3 regions of the Desulfosporosinus sp. FKA genome follow, and region 2 is predicted to be linked to each of the others. Evidence: riboswitches for the same ligand, from Rfam matches in the RefSeq annotation. Region 2 holds a riboswitch; each other region holds the start of a gene.
The links. Region 2 has a riboswitch for cyclic di-GMP ahead of B5771_RS14085 (PAS domain-containing sensor histidine kinase). Riboswitches for the same ligand answer to the same signal wherever they lie in the genome.

Region 1 (4,289 bases), on a different contig from region 2:
TTATCAAATACAGCTTCCCATATTCTTCATCTTCAATAAAATAGTTCTTACCTAAGCTAATATTGCTCATGATCCACATTGCAATTAAGTACATCGCTATGGTAAGCAATAAGCCCATTACAAAGGTAAAACCATAAGCATAAATATTTTCCATTCTCGAATCTCTCCCTAAATAAAGAACCAATGAAATACCAAATACAAGAATCATAACTCTTACAAAATCAACAAAACGCTTTTTTCCTCCATTCAGGATTATACTATCAATCGTTTCAAAGCTGGAAATTAGAATAATTGCTTCTACACTAAAAGTACAAAGGCCAGTTATTGTTGAATAGTAAATTAATTGACCCATTACCACCCCTCCTTTATTTTATAAAGAGAAATTGCCAAATAGGTTATTAAATTAACTTCCTCCTCTAAAACCAAATGCCTTAAATTATTCATAACTTAGGTCCCATCCAAATAGGACTTGAGTACTACTAACATTATACAATGAAACAGGATAATATCCATTATTTTGACAATATCTTAATATTCTATCTATATAACTACAAATAATTCATTGGCTATACCACAATTTCAACCACAAATAACAATAGCACCCAGCATTCTAATCTAGAACACTCAGTGTCATACTTATTATGTACTACGCATTTAAATCATGACGGCTTCTTGAACTTGACGAGGGTGGCAATGGTGCTAAAACAATACAGTTTCTTCCTCGTCTCTTCCCTTCATATAATGCACAGTCAGCTTTCTTTATTATATCTTCAACCTTCCCATAATTATCATTAACGCTTGTTACCCCAAATGTCATTGTAATTTTAACTTTATACCCGTTATACTCGATAATTTGTTCCTCAAGAATTTTCCGCATTCGATCTGCGAGTTTGCATGCGCCCTCGCTTGCTGTTTCCGGAAGTAAGATCAGAAATTCTTCCCCGCCCCACCTAGATACAACATCTCGTTCCCGCACAGCATCCTGTAGGCTTTTGGATACAACTTTTAGTACGTAATCCCCACAATCATGTCCAAAGGTGTCATTTATCTTCTTAAAATAATCAATATCTCCAATAATGATTGAAAAACTATTTTTTCGTCCATTATTTCTTATTAACTCTTCTTCAAGCTTTTTCATAATACATCTTCGGTTATATAATCCAGTTAAAGTGTCAGTATTTGAAACCCACTCTAGCTTCTCCATACTATATTTTAATGATATTATTTGAGAAGCTGAAGATATCCCCGCAAAAACAAGTACATATCCCCAAATGATAAATGTTAAAAGCAATAATATAGCATATATAGAACTTGTATTTTGAAATTGTAAAAATGACGTTGTCTTTAACAGCAGAAATGCAATAACTAGATATAAAGACATAAAATTTAGAATCCTGTCAGAAACTGTGCTAAGTATTTTTTTGTAGTACTTACTTAGTGAAAAGCATGTTACTAGTAATAATATAATCTGGATACAATTAGTAAACACATATATTAAGTATTTATTATATTTAATATTAAAAATAACGGAAAATAGTTCTCCAAATGTATTTAAAAAGTAAAATGTAATGCGATAGAATATCCAAATGCTAAGCAAGGTAAATATTTTTTTCGAGGTGGATTCACTAAATATTAACTCAAAATAAGCTATGTAAAAAAAACCAATAAAAGCTAATATGTATTCAACAGCTATTTGGTTTTTAATATTTTTTTCAACTAAAATTCCTGTAGCAAAGGTAAATAATGTAATCAGAACGAAAACAACTACAGAATATTTGATTGTTTTCGTTCGGTTAAGCAAGGTATGTGCGGTTAAAATGCTCAAAAAGCAGACAATAAATAAATATAATGTGTACACAATGAATAATCTTCCTTTCCAAAATAACCTTGGAGATCATAATTAGTTATTATGACTTAATAAGTTTTCTTATTGTTTAAGCCTAAAATCCATAATGATTAAGGAAAAAGAGCAGACTTGGTTATCAAGGCTGCTCTCATACAGATGCATATCAAGCAACCAGGCTATCATGTTCCAACTAAGGAATTTAGACCCTATGGCTTTGCGTCCCGCTCTTTCAAACGGTTTGCCCATATTGTTAGGAAATTAGTCCTATGAAAACAGTACTAATTTCTTATAATATACGGCTAATTAGCCTCTTTTTCAACAATAATTTTTAGAACCTTTTGAATTATAGCTTGCAATTCAAATTTATTTTTGCACTGCTCAATCGATTACTTGATAATAAGACACCGAGAGATTAGAAGTAGCTGATAACTTGTGAACCTTTACCAACTCAGGACTTTTCCTTAGAGATAATTGGCCTTTAATTGTTCGACAAGATTAAAGTATTTTTCATACATACCATCGCCTGTCTCCTGAGCTTGAATCATAGAAAAATCTTGTACTAGTTTAATTTTCGCCGTTTCAGATAGATACGTTTCTGCCATTGGATAAAGAATATTATTTTCTTTGTCAATATGCGCATACATAAGGGTTGTATAGCCAGAAGCATTCGCTGCAAACTCATTAAGTGCTTCTTTATCTCCATATTTAAACTTTTCAAAGGCCTCCCGCATTCCACCGATGTATCTTCGTCCATTGTCATGTTCATAGAGCATTACGCCAACAGGTCCGCCCTCTTTTGGAATACCCACAGATTCCATAGCTTCGAACAGAATTTTTTCTTCCTTACCGTGATGACAGCGATCAACAAATACTTTCATAACCTCAAGTAAGGTTTCTAGATCATTGATGCTTATATCTTTTCCTTCAGTAATTCGCTGACTAATCGTATCAAGAATCTGCAAAACCTTGATGACGGCTTCATGTTCAATTTTTAGTTCTTTAGTTGGCTGCATTTTTTCCACTCCTTTATAGTGTAACCCTTGTTTACCATACGAGGGACGTTTGAAAATCTTTCCTTTGGATGACTTAATTTTATATAACTCGGCACAATTGATCTGTGATTCAAATCAAATTATTTTATGATTTTAATCACCGCTTATTTTATTGCTAAATTTTATCCTAAAAATGTGAGCAGCAAGCGAGAGAAACACACTCACAAATTCATTGCTTGTTATACGCATGAGCTTAAGAATTCAAACCCATGAATTACGAAATAAAAATGCTTGAAGATCATAAAACTTTTTAATACACAAATCGGAATATTCGTTTATAGAGATCTTTCCAAAACCGTCAAATGCCATTGTGGTTTGTTATGCCTAGAGGTATAATCAAAGCAATAAAACTAGTTTGAATTGTTGGAACACTTAGTCTATTACAGAGAAGCCCTTTAAACTTGGGCTTTCATGCAATCTTTTTCTTGTATTTAACGAGAAATTAATAGTTGTTAAATACAAAGCACAGTTCTTATCATAACTTTTATTTATGAAAAGGAAGTGGTTAAATATAAAAGAGAAGCATAGTCATTGGCGTTACCCCTGTGAATTTTAATAGTATGCCTGAATCATCAATTGGTAAGTATACCCTTGCCGCAAACCGTCTTATGTCCCAGGCCAAGAAAAGTGAAATAGCTCACGTCCCTTATAAAAACAACCATTCAAGTGTCCTTGAAAGATGCTCGTACGCTGCAACCGAATTACTTTAGGAAACATGAATTCTACAGTAAGTTTTACCCTTAGCTATGACAAAAATAAAGATTCTAAAACATAAATTTGATCCGCGAAGCGCTTTTTCAGATGCTTCGCAGATCAAATGAGGAGAGATGAGCATGAGCATGGCCACACGTCAAGTGTATTGGAACATTGAAGGAGAGCACTGGCTCTATTTGTTCTTCATCATTGCACTTATTATCTTCGCCTACGGAGTCTACAAACGAGTAACACTTTGGAAATTAGGTCAACCTGAGAATCGCTGGAAATATCTATGGCAAGGCCTAAAAGATATTATTGTCTATGGTTTCGGGCATAAGCGAATCCTAAAAGATTCTTATCCAGGAATTATGCACGTTTGTATTTTTTGGGGATTTGTATTCTTAGCCTTTGCAACAGCAACGATCACTTTGCAAGCTGATTTTGGCTTACAAATATTCCACGGATGGCTTTATCTGTTTATAAAGCTGACAGCGAATCTCTTTGGAATAGCTGCGATCCTCGGTATCGTAATAGCAGCATATCGCCGCTATATACAAAGACCTGATCGCCTAGATAATAAAACGGATGACGCAATCACACTAGCCTTAATATTTATAATACTACTTACAGGCTTCCTAATTGAAGGAGCTCGTATTGCGGCAACACCTGATCCATGGGCGGGATGGGGATTTATT
Region 2 (4,289 bases):
AAAAGAAAAACTCCAGTTTTCTCGCAAATTAAGCATTTTGCATAGCCAAGAACCGGCAAGTTCTAAAGCAGTTGAGGAATTTCTGGAAAAATTAAGATTATTTGAATTGTAGGTATACCTTATATAATTTGTTTCTTTATACAAATGGCGCTAAAATATTTAGGTATAATAACTTAAACATCTGAAAGGAACAACTAAAAACTTATGACGATGTGGAAACGTAACTTAATTATCTGTTGGTTCGGCTCCTTCGCCACGATGGCTGGCATGAACCTTGTAATTCCTTTTCTTCCTGTTTATATCCAACAATTGGGCGTTCATAATATTGCCAGCGTTGAACAGTGGTCCGGTGTTGCTTTTGGGGCAACGGCTCTCTCCGCCGCTATTGTTTCACCGCTTTGGGGAAAACTGGCCGATATACATGGCCGTAAGATGATGTTGTTGAGAGCAAGTCTGGGGATGGCTGTAATTATGATTTTAATCGGATTTGTTCATAATGTTTATGAACTTGTGGGCCTTCGCCTTTTAATGGGTGCCATATCTGGTTATGTACCGGCAGCGATAACCCTTGTTTCTTCTCAAACCCCCAAAGAACATGCTGGTTGGGCCTTGGGTACTCTTACTTCCGGCTCGGTCGGAGGTTCCTTGATCGGTCCTCTTGTCGGTGGTACATTATCTGAACTCATCGGTTTGCGTCATGTTTTTTATGTCACCGGGGGATTTTTGTTTTTGGCCTTTCTAATCGCTTTGCTGTTTATTCAAGAAGACTTTGTACCGAACAATTCGGCTCGGTTATCCGGTCAAGAATTTTGGAAGACTATTGACAAGCCTAAAGTACTGATAGCCATGTTTATAACCTCGTTTATGCTTCAATTAGCCAGTATGTCAATTGAACCTATTGTTACCATTTACGTCAAGCTTCTAATGAATAACGCTAATCATATAGCAATTATTTCTGGAGCAGTCGTTTCTGCTGTGGGATTGGCTAATGTGCTGATTGCTCCCCTCCTGGGCAAGCTATCGGACAGGGTAGGGCCATATTCAGTGTTATTTGTCTGCCTCCTTGGGGCAGCTGTAATTATAATTCCTCAAGCATATGTCCGAAATGCCTGGCAGCTTATTATTTTACGTTTCATGATGGGAGTGGCAACCGCTGGTTTTTTGCCATCAATTAATTCACTTCTGAAAAGTAACATTCCGGAGACAATTTCAGGCAGAATATTTGGGTATAATAATGCGGCCCAAAATTTAGGTAACGTAGTTGGCCCTGTATTAGGGGGGCAGATGGCAGCTTTCTGGGGTTTTCATTATGTGTTCTTTTCCACAAGTATATTACTTCTCATCAATGCATTTTGGGTTTACAGAACGAGTAAAGGGCAATATGAAGCATCTCCGAATTGCTCGGGCTAACGGTATTTCGTTATAAAATATAAAAAACTTTTTCTAACATCAAATACAAATTGTGACAAATTATACAGTATATCTATGTTATACTACACGTGAAGAATATTTTAATACAATTATTACCTTTTTAATAATTAAATACATAATTGGGAAGTTTTGAAGCATGTATTGTATAATTTGGGCGCTTTATACATGTGGAACGAGTAGCGCAACCGGCCTGGTTTTAAGTAAACCAGGTTTTTTATTTGGGGAGGAATGATTTTGAAAAAAGTCAAGATACAGGTTAATAGATATATTATTTTGAACTATCCCCACCAAAGCACGGTATGGGAACCACCCCCATTTGAAAAAGTGGGAGTCTTACGATTGGATAAAAATCGAGTCCTTTGATATTGAGGGAGTAATGATGAAAGAAAGAAAATATGTGTTTATAGGATTAAGTATTGGATTCATTCTTTTTTTGTTTGATCGATGGCTGGATTCCCATAATCACTCTTTGAGAATTTCTTGGTTATGGATAATATTAGGCTGGATTAGCGGCAGCCTTTTTATACGGATACATAATGAGCGCAGGAAAAGAGAAGAGACTATAAAAGAGGATCATCAACGTATGCTTGATTTGTTAAACAGTCTCCCAGGAATAGTAATTGTTGTGGGAGAAAATTATGAAGTACACTTTGTCAATCGCAATTATCTTTTGGAATTTGGTGATAAAAAAGGCAAGTTTTGCTACGCCATGCTTAAAAGGAATAGCCCATGTGAGAATTGCAGAATAAACGAAGCGTTCTGTACTGGGCGGCCCATAAAGGATGAAGAGATTTTTTATAATAATAAAATTTATGAAGTTAAAATTCAACCGTTTGTTGATGTGAACGGAACACGGCTTGTTATTAAAACTCTTTATGATATAACGGAGCGAAAAAAAGCTGAGCAGGAATTGACACGCTTGCATTTAGAAATGATCAATCTGGAACGTTTTAATTTAGTTGGTCAAATGGCAGCAGGGATAACCCATGAAATCAGAAATCCAATTACTACGGTACGGGGATTCCTCCAGCTGCTCGGCTCCAAGCCAGAGTTTCAATTACAAGGAGATACCTTTATGCTCATGATTAATGAACTGGACCGTGCGAACAAAATTATTTCGGATTTCCTATCTCTTTCACGTAATTCTCCCAAAGAACAAGATTACCTAAATATTAATGAGATTTTAAGACACTTGTATCCTTTACTTGAAGCAGATTCTCTCACTCAGGATAAACAAATAAAGTTCCTAGTCGGGGATACACCTAAGATCTTGCTTAATCCGGATGAAATGTCGCAGCTAGTGCTTAATTTGTGTCGTAACGGGTTAGAGGCTATGCAAGCGGGAGGAACATTGTGTATTTCTACCTATGTCGAGAATAGTCAGGTGGTATTATGTATAGAGGATGAAGGGGGCGGCATTCCAATAGAATACTTAGACAATATTGGAACGCCGTTTTTTACTACCAAACAGAATGGAACGGGATTAGGATTGAGTACTTGTTACGATATTGCCAGTCGTCATAGTGCGACAATCAACTTCAAGAGTAATCCTGGAGGAACAGCGTTTTATGTTCGTTTCCCAATATATAGTGCAAAAATGACTAGTTGAAATAAGGCAAAATTTGCGTAAAGTATAGACTTATACATAACAAAAGTCCAAACATTGTATTAGTTTGAGCTGTATAGCGAACTGCGGGCATCATTTGGGAGGGCCGATTTTTGCCGATAAAACCTTTCGTTGCTTGTACGGCTTTGGGAATGCTTAAGAAGACAATCAGAAGCCAGGGGTTGACCAACCCTCTAATAACTAATCCCATGACCCAAAGATAAGCAGTGGCGAACATAGCTCCGAGTACGAAAGCGGCATGCTCATGCCCAAGTAAAATAGCTATTGTTTTTCGTCCTGAATCCTTATCCCCATCAAGATCGCGAATATTGTTGGCCATATTGATTGCACCGACTAAAATACCGGTCGGTATGGAAACGAGGATACTTTTCTCGTTGACATATCCTGTTTGGATGAAGAACGATATAAGAATAAAGAAAGTTCCCATTAGTAGGCCGGCAAAAATTTCGCCTAGGGGAGTATAGGCTATAGGTAACGGCCCTCCGGTATATAAATAGCCAATCAGCATTCCCACAAGTCCGATTAAGGCTAACCACCAACTGCTGTGAACACAAATGTAAATGCCAAATAATATTGAAACGCCGTAGCATCCCAAGGCGAGCCGCAGAACAGTCTGGGGGCGGAATCCTTCCCGGACAATTGCTCCGCCGATGCCGATAGAATCTATCGTATCCAGGCCGCGTTTAAAATCATAATATTCATTAAACAAGTTTGTGGCTATTTGGATGAGCAGGCAGCTTATGAGCATGGCCCCAAAAAGGAGTTTATGCCAAGGGGTATAACCTAGGGATAAGGACGTACCGATAAATACGGGAATAAAGGATGCAGTTAAAGTGTGAGGACGAGTAATTTTCCATAAAACTTTTAGTTTTCCCGGCTTTTCGGGGTTTGAATATGGCATAGTATTAGGCAGAGTATTCATATTTTTTCCTTTCATGTGAAACTTCTGAGATCGTTTCTAAATAATCTTAGTTTAGCGGATGGAGTGGTGATTCCACGAGTTCACTCAATAAAATTATAGCACTGGAAAACTAGTTATGAGATATTTAACGGGCAGCATGCTTTGAATTTTTGTTGTTGCAACCTTATTGACATATGTTCAAAATGAAGTATAATTGACAAAAAAGGCATATGTCAATAACAGGAAGGAGGGTGATACCAGTTAAAATGCCTCACCTGACAGGCGTGAGTCCATCGTTTGGTATGGCCGGCAATTCTATGCATTAGCTGC
Region 3 (4,289 bases), on a different contig from region 2:
GAAAGACGGGGGGAATTATTGATGGCTGGAGTTATATTAATTGGATCTCAATGGGGAGACGAAGGAAAAGGTAAGATCACAGATTTCCTGGCGGAAAAGGCGAATATGGTTGTTAGATACCAGGGCGGCAATAACGCAGGACACACCGTTGTTGCTGATGGAGAGGAATTTAAGCTGCACCTTATCCCCTCCGGAATCCTCTATCAAGATAAGACTTGTGTTATTGGCAATGGCGTAGTCATTGATCCTAAAGTTTTATTGGAAGAACTTAGTTATTTAGAAAAGCGAGGAATTAAAACCGGGAAGCTCCTAATTAGCAGCAATGCTCACGTAATTATGCCTTACCACCTGGTATTAGACGGCCTGGAAGAAGAGGCCCGCGGGGACCATAAAATTGGAACAACGAAACGAGGAATCGGTCCTGCTTATATGGATAAGGCCTCACGAGTCGGAATCCGGGTGATTGATCTTCTTGACAAAGAAGAGTTTGCTGAGAAATTACGTCGAAATTTAGAAGAAAAGAATAATCTTTTTGTTAAAGTTTATGGTAAGGCAGCCATGAAATTTGAAGATATCTATGACACTTACTTAGGATATGCTGAGCAGCTTCGCCCGATGGTCACAGATAGTTCATTAGCCATAGACGAATGCCTCAAAGGTGGGGAAAAAGTGCTTTTTGAAGGTGCTCAAGGTACTTTACTGGACATAGATCATGGAACATATCCCTTTGTAACCTCATCCAATCCGATCGCCGGGGGAGCCTGTGTCGGCGCAGGAGTTGGGCCAACGCGCATTGATCATGTTGTTGGGGTTGTTAAAGCCTATACCACACGTGTTGGGGAAGGCCCCTTCCCTACAGAACTTCTCGATGAGATAGGAGAAGAAATGCGGGCTAATGGACACGAATTCGGAACGACAACTGGCCGTCCCCGCCGTTGCGGCTGGTTTGATGCTTTGATTGCTCGCTATGCAGCACGTGTCAGCGGGATTTCAGATTTTGCAGTCACAAAACTTGATGTTCTTACAGGATTAAAAACCCTAAAAATTTGTGTTGGCTATCGGGTCAATGATGAAGTTATCTACGAATTTCCTCAAAGTCAAAAGATCTTTAAACTATGTCAACCAGTGTATGAAGAACTGCCGGGATGGCAGGAAGATCTGACCCAGGTTCGCCGCTTTGAAGACCTGCCTCAAGCCGCCCAACACTACATTAAGCGGATTGAAGAATTAACAGGTGTTACGGCAACGTTAATTGCGGTTGGCCCAGGCCGGGAACAAACTATTGTACGGGGATCAATATTTTAAATAATAAGAGTTTGTTGTAAAAAATTGAATCTTGACACATTTGCAACTTTCCTGTAAGATTTAGACCGGTAAGAGCCATTAGCTCAGTCGGTAGAGCACCTGACTTTTAATCAGGGTGTCCCGCGTTCGAGTCGCGGATGGCTCACCATCCTTCTTTGGAAACCCATGGGGTGTTTTGAACGAAAAGGCGGGTTAACTGGATTAGCATAGTGAAACCTGGATTTACATAATGAAACATAGAGATCATTTGAAAAAGGCAAACCCAGTGAGAACTGGGGACGCAAAGCTACGGGTCTTCCATATAAGGATGATGGCCGAGTTACCAAATAAGACTCAGTCGCTGTCCCCTGCGGACGGCGATTTTGTTTTAAGTAAATCAATCTATTTCAGAAGGGAAGGGTATCAAGGTTGAAAAAAATTAAATATCGGATTCTACTGCTCTTATTGATCACTACCTTAATTATGGCTTTAATTCTCGGTGGGTATAATATTTATACTACTATTACATCAGAACAAGCTAATATAGCTCAATATCAAACAACGTTGTATGAACAATTCGACAGACAAATCAAGTTGGAAGTTCAAACTGCTTATAGTCTAGTTCAAAATGTTTATAATCGTCAGCAAAAAGGAGAATTGACACCTGAGCAAGCCAAAACCATGGCGGCTGATTTAGTTAGGAACCTTCGCTATGACCAAGAAAATTATTTCTGGATTGATACAACAGAAGGGGTCAATGTTGTCCTGCTTGGCAGAACTGCCAATGAAGGCAAATCACGTCTTAATGCTCAAGACTCTCATGGTAAATATTACGTTAAAGATTTTATTTCTAATGGATTGAAACCCGACGGCGGTTATACAGACTATACGTTCGCTAAACCGAATCAGACGGTACTTCTGCCCAAAAGAAGCTATACACTGCTTTTTAAGCCCTATAACTGGGTTATTGGGACAGGCAACTGGGTTGATGATATGGATAAGCTTGTGGCAGTTAAACAGCAACAGGTTCTGAAGGCTGGACAGAAAAGTGTTATCTATACCATTTTGTCTCTGATCTTAGCATTTGGAGTTGCTTTAGTCTTGGGAACGCTTCTGAGTAATAAACTTTCGAAACAGATCAGGGACGTGGCGGATACCGCCGCAGAAATTGCCAAAGGGAATTTAAATATTAATAAACTAGAGATAGACACAGATGATGAACTAGGCCAATTAGGAAAAGCCTTTAATACTATGACAGATAACCTAAGACAGCTGGTTCAGCAAGTATCATCCTCGGCAGCACAGGTTGCTGCCTCATCAGAAGAACTTAGTGCGGGAGCTGATCAATCTGCTCAAGCATCCAGCCAAGTAGCTTCTTCCATCATGGAAGTTGCCAAAGGGGCCGAAAAACAGCTGAATGCTATGAATGAATCATCTGCTATTGTTGAGGAGATGTCAGCTGGGATTCAGCAAATGGTGGAAAATGCTAAGGTTGTCGTACAGTCTTCTGAAAAAACGGCCCTTTCTGCTTCAGAAGGCAGCGCGGCCATTGATAAAACGATTCAGCAAATGGCGACCATTGATCAAACTGTAACCGGTTCGGCAGAAGTGGTTATGACATTAGGAGAACGGTCCAAAGAGATTGGTCAAATCGTTGATACTATATCAGGGATTGCCGAACAAACGAATTTGCTTGCCCTGAATGCGGCCATTGAGGCAGCTCGTGCCGGGGATCAGGGCAGAGGTTTTGCTGTGGTAGCTGATGAGGTTCGTAAACTGGCTGAACAATCCCAAGTGGCATCACAACAGATTGCTTCATTAATCCATGAAATTCAGCAGGATACTCAGAAGGCTGTCTTATCAATTAATGAAGGAACACATCAGGTAAAACTGGGCACTGAGGTAGCTGAAACTGCGGGATCAGCCTTTAGCCAGATTTCCTCCTTAATTGTAGCCGTTTCGAAACAAGTCGAAGAAATTTCCGAAGAGATCCAACAAATGGCCTTGGGTAACGAACGAATAGTCGCCTCGGTTTCAGAAGTCTTTGAGACAAGCCGGAGTATTACGGATCAAACTCAGACCGTATCTGCAGCCACAGAGGAACAAACCGCCTCCGTTCAGGAAATCGCTTCCTCCAGTAAAGTTCTGTCTTCTATGGCTGATGAATTGCAAGCAGCTTTAAATAAGTTTAGTGTTTAACCTCCTTTTCTAAGAGTACTTGACACACGGCGAGCTTTCCTGTAAAATTCATATCTGTGAGCTAGGTTTTGAGAAGAGGCCCGTTGGTCAAGCGGTCTAAGACATCGCCCTTTCACGGCGGCTACACGGGTTCGAATCCCGTACGGGTCACCATAAAATGCCTCGGTAGCTCAGTCGGTAGAGCAGAGGACTGAAAATCCTCGTGTCGGCGGTTCGATTCCGTCCTGAGGCACCATTTACTGTTTATTATGACAATCTTATAAACGATATCACAAAAATGAGAGTTCTAATTCTTTCCTTTGGGAAAGAATTAGAACTCTTTTTATTTACTCGCTGAAGCCCCGATGGTCAGCCTTAGCTGAACGAGTTCACTGCTCGTTCTTATGGTGCGCAGTCAGGAAGATTTATAATTTAAAAATAATAAAGCCACTGCTTTATGCAGTGACTAATAAGCAATATGGAGCGGACGACGAGATTCGAACTCGCGATCCTCGGCTTGGGAAGCCAATGCTCTACCGCTGAGCCACGTCCGCTTAATAGATTACCAATTTGCGTTTGAACAATATATACTAGTTCATCCGACAAAGAAAATTATAAGCGTTATGATTAAATATGTCAACTTATTGTGAAAGAGAGTATCCGCGGCAGCGGATGAACAAATTAATGGGGGTTAAGTTTGACATCTTAAGACAAACCGTATAGAATTCATTATTAACTATCGAAATATAATAGAAATAATATTCGGGGTGATTTTAGTGGGTAAACTTCTTTCGCGAGTATTTGGTACTAAAAATGATAATCAAGAT

Region 1: linked by a shared signal. The riboswitch ahead of B5771_RS23640 (GGDEF domain-containing protein) and the one ahead of B5771_RS14085 (PAS domain-containing sensor histidine kinase) in region 2 are both predicted to bind cyclic di-GMP.
Region 3: linked by a shared signal. The riboswitch ahead of B5771_RS17510 (methyl-accepting chemotaxis protein) and the one ahead of B5771_RS14085 (PAS domain-containing sensor histidine kinase) in region 2 are both predicted to bind cyclic di-GMP.

Annotation. Positions count from the first base shown of each region.
Region 1 is NZ_NAHZ01000034.1:516,571-520,859, forward strand. Features, by position in the region: gene B5771_RS23635 (hypothetical protein) at 1-352, opposite strand, end outside; gene B5771_RS23640 (GGDEF domain-containing protein) at 647-1,858, opposite strand; cyclic di-GMP riboswitch class I at 2,010-2,099, opposite strand; gene B5771_RS23645 (hemerythrin domain-containing protein) at 2,308-2,859, opposite strand; gene B5771_RS23650 (heterodisulfide reductase-related iron-sulfur binding cluster) at 3,738-4,289, shown strand, end outside.
Region 2 is NZ_NAHZ01000030.1:40,184-44,472, forward strand. Features, by position in the region: gene B5771_RS14075 (LysR family transcriptional regulator) at 1-112, shown strand, start outside; gene B5771_RS14080 (multidrug efflux MFS transporter) at 205-1,410, shown strand; cyclic di-GMP riboswitch class II at 1,545-1,631, shown strand; gene B5771_RS14085 (PAS domain-containing sensor histidine kinase) at 1,748-3,040, shown strand; gene B5771_RS14090 (1,4-dihydroxy-2-naphthoate polyprenyltransferase) at 3,033-3,959, opposite strand.
Region 3 is NZ_NAHZ01000032.1:120,270-124,558, forward strand. Features, by position in the region: gene B5771_RS17500 (adenylosuccinate synthase) at 22-1,305, shown strand; tRNA gene B5771_RS17505 (tRNA-Lys) at 1,378-1,453, shown strand; cyclic di-GMP riboswitch class I at 1,551-1,632, shown strand; gene B5771_RS17510 (methyl-accepting chemotaxis protein) at 1,714-3,483, shown strand; tRNA gene B5771_RS17515 (tRNA-Glu) at 3,561-3,636, shown strand; tRNA gene B5771_RS17520 (tRNA-Phe) at 3,643-3,718, shown strand; tRNA gene B5771_RS17525 (tRNA-Gly) at 3,942-4,016, opposite strand; gene B5771_RS17530 (hypothetical protein) at 4,239-4,289, shown strand, end outside.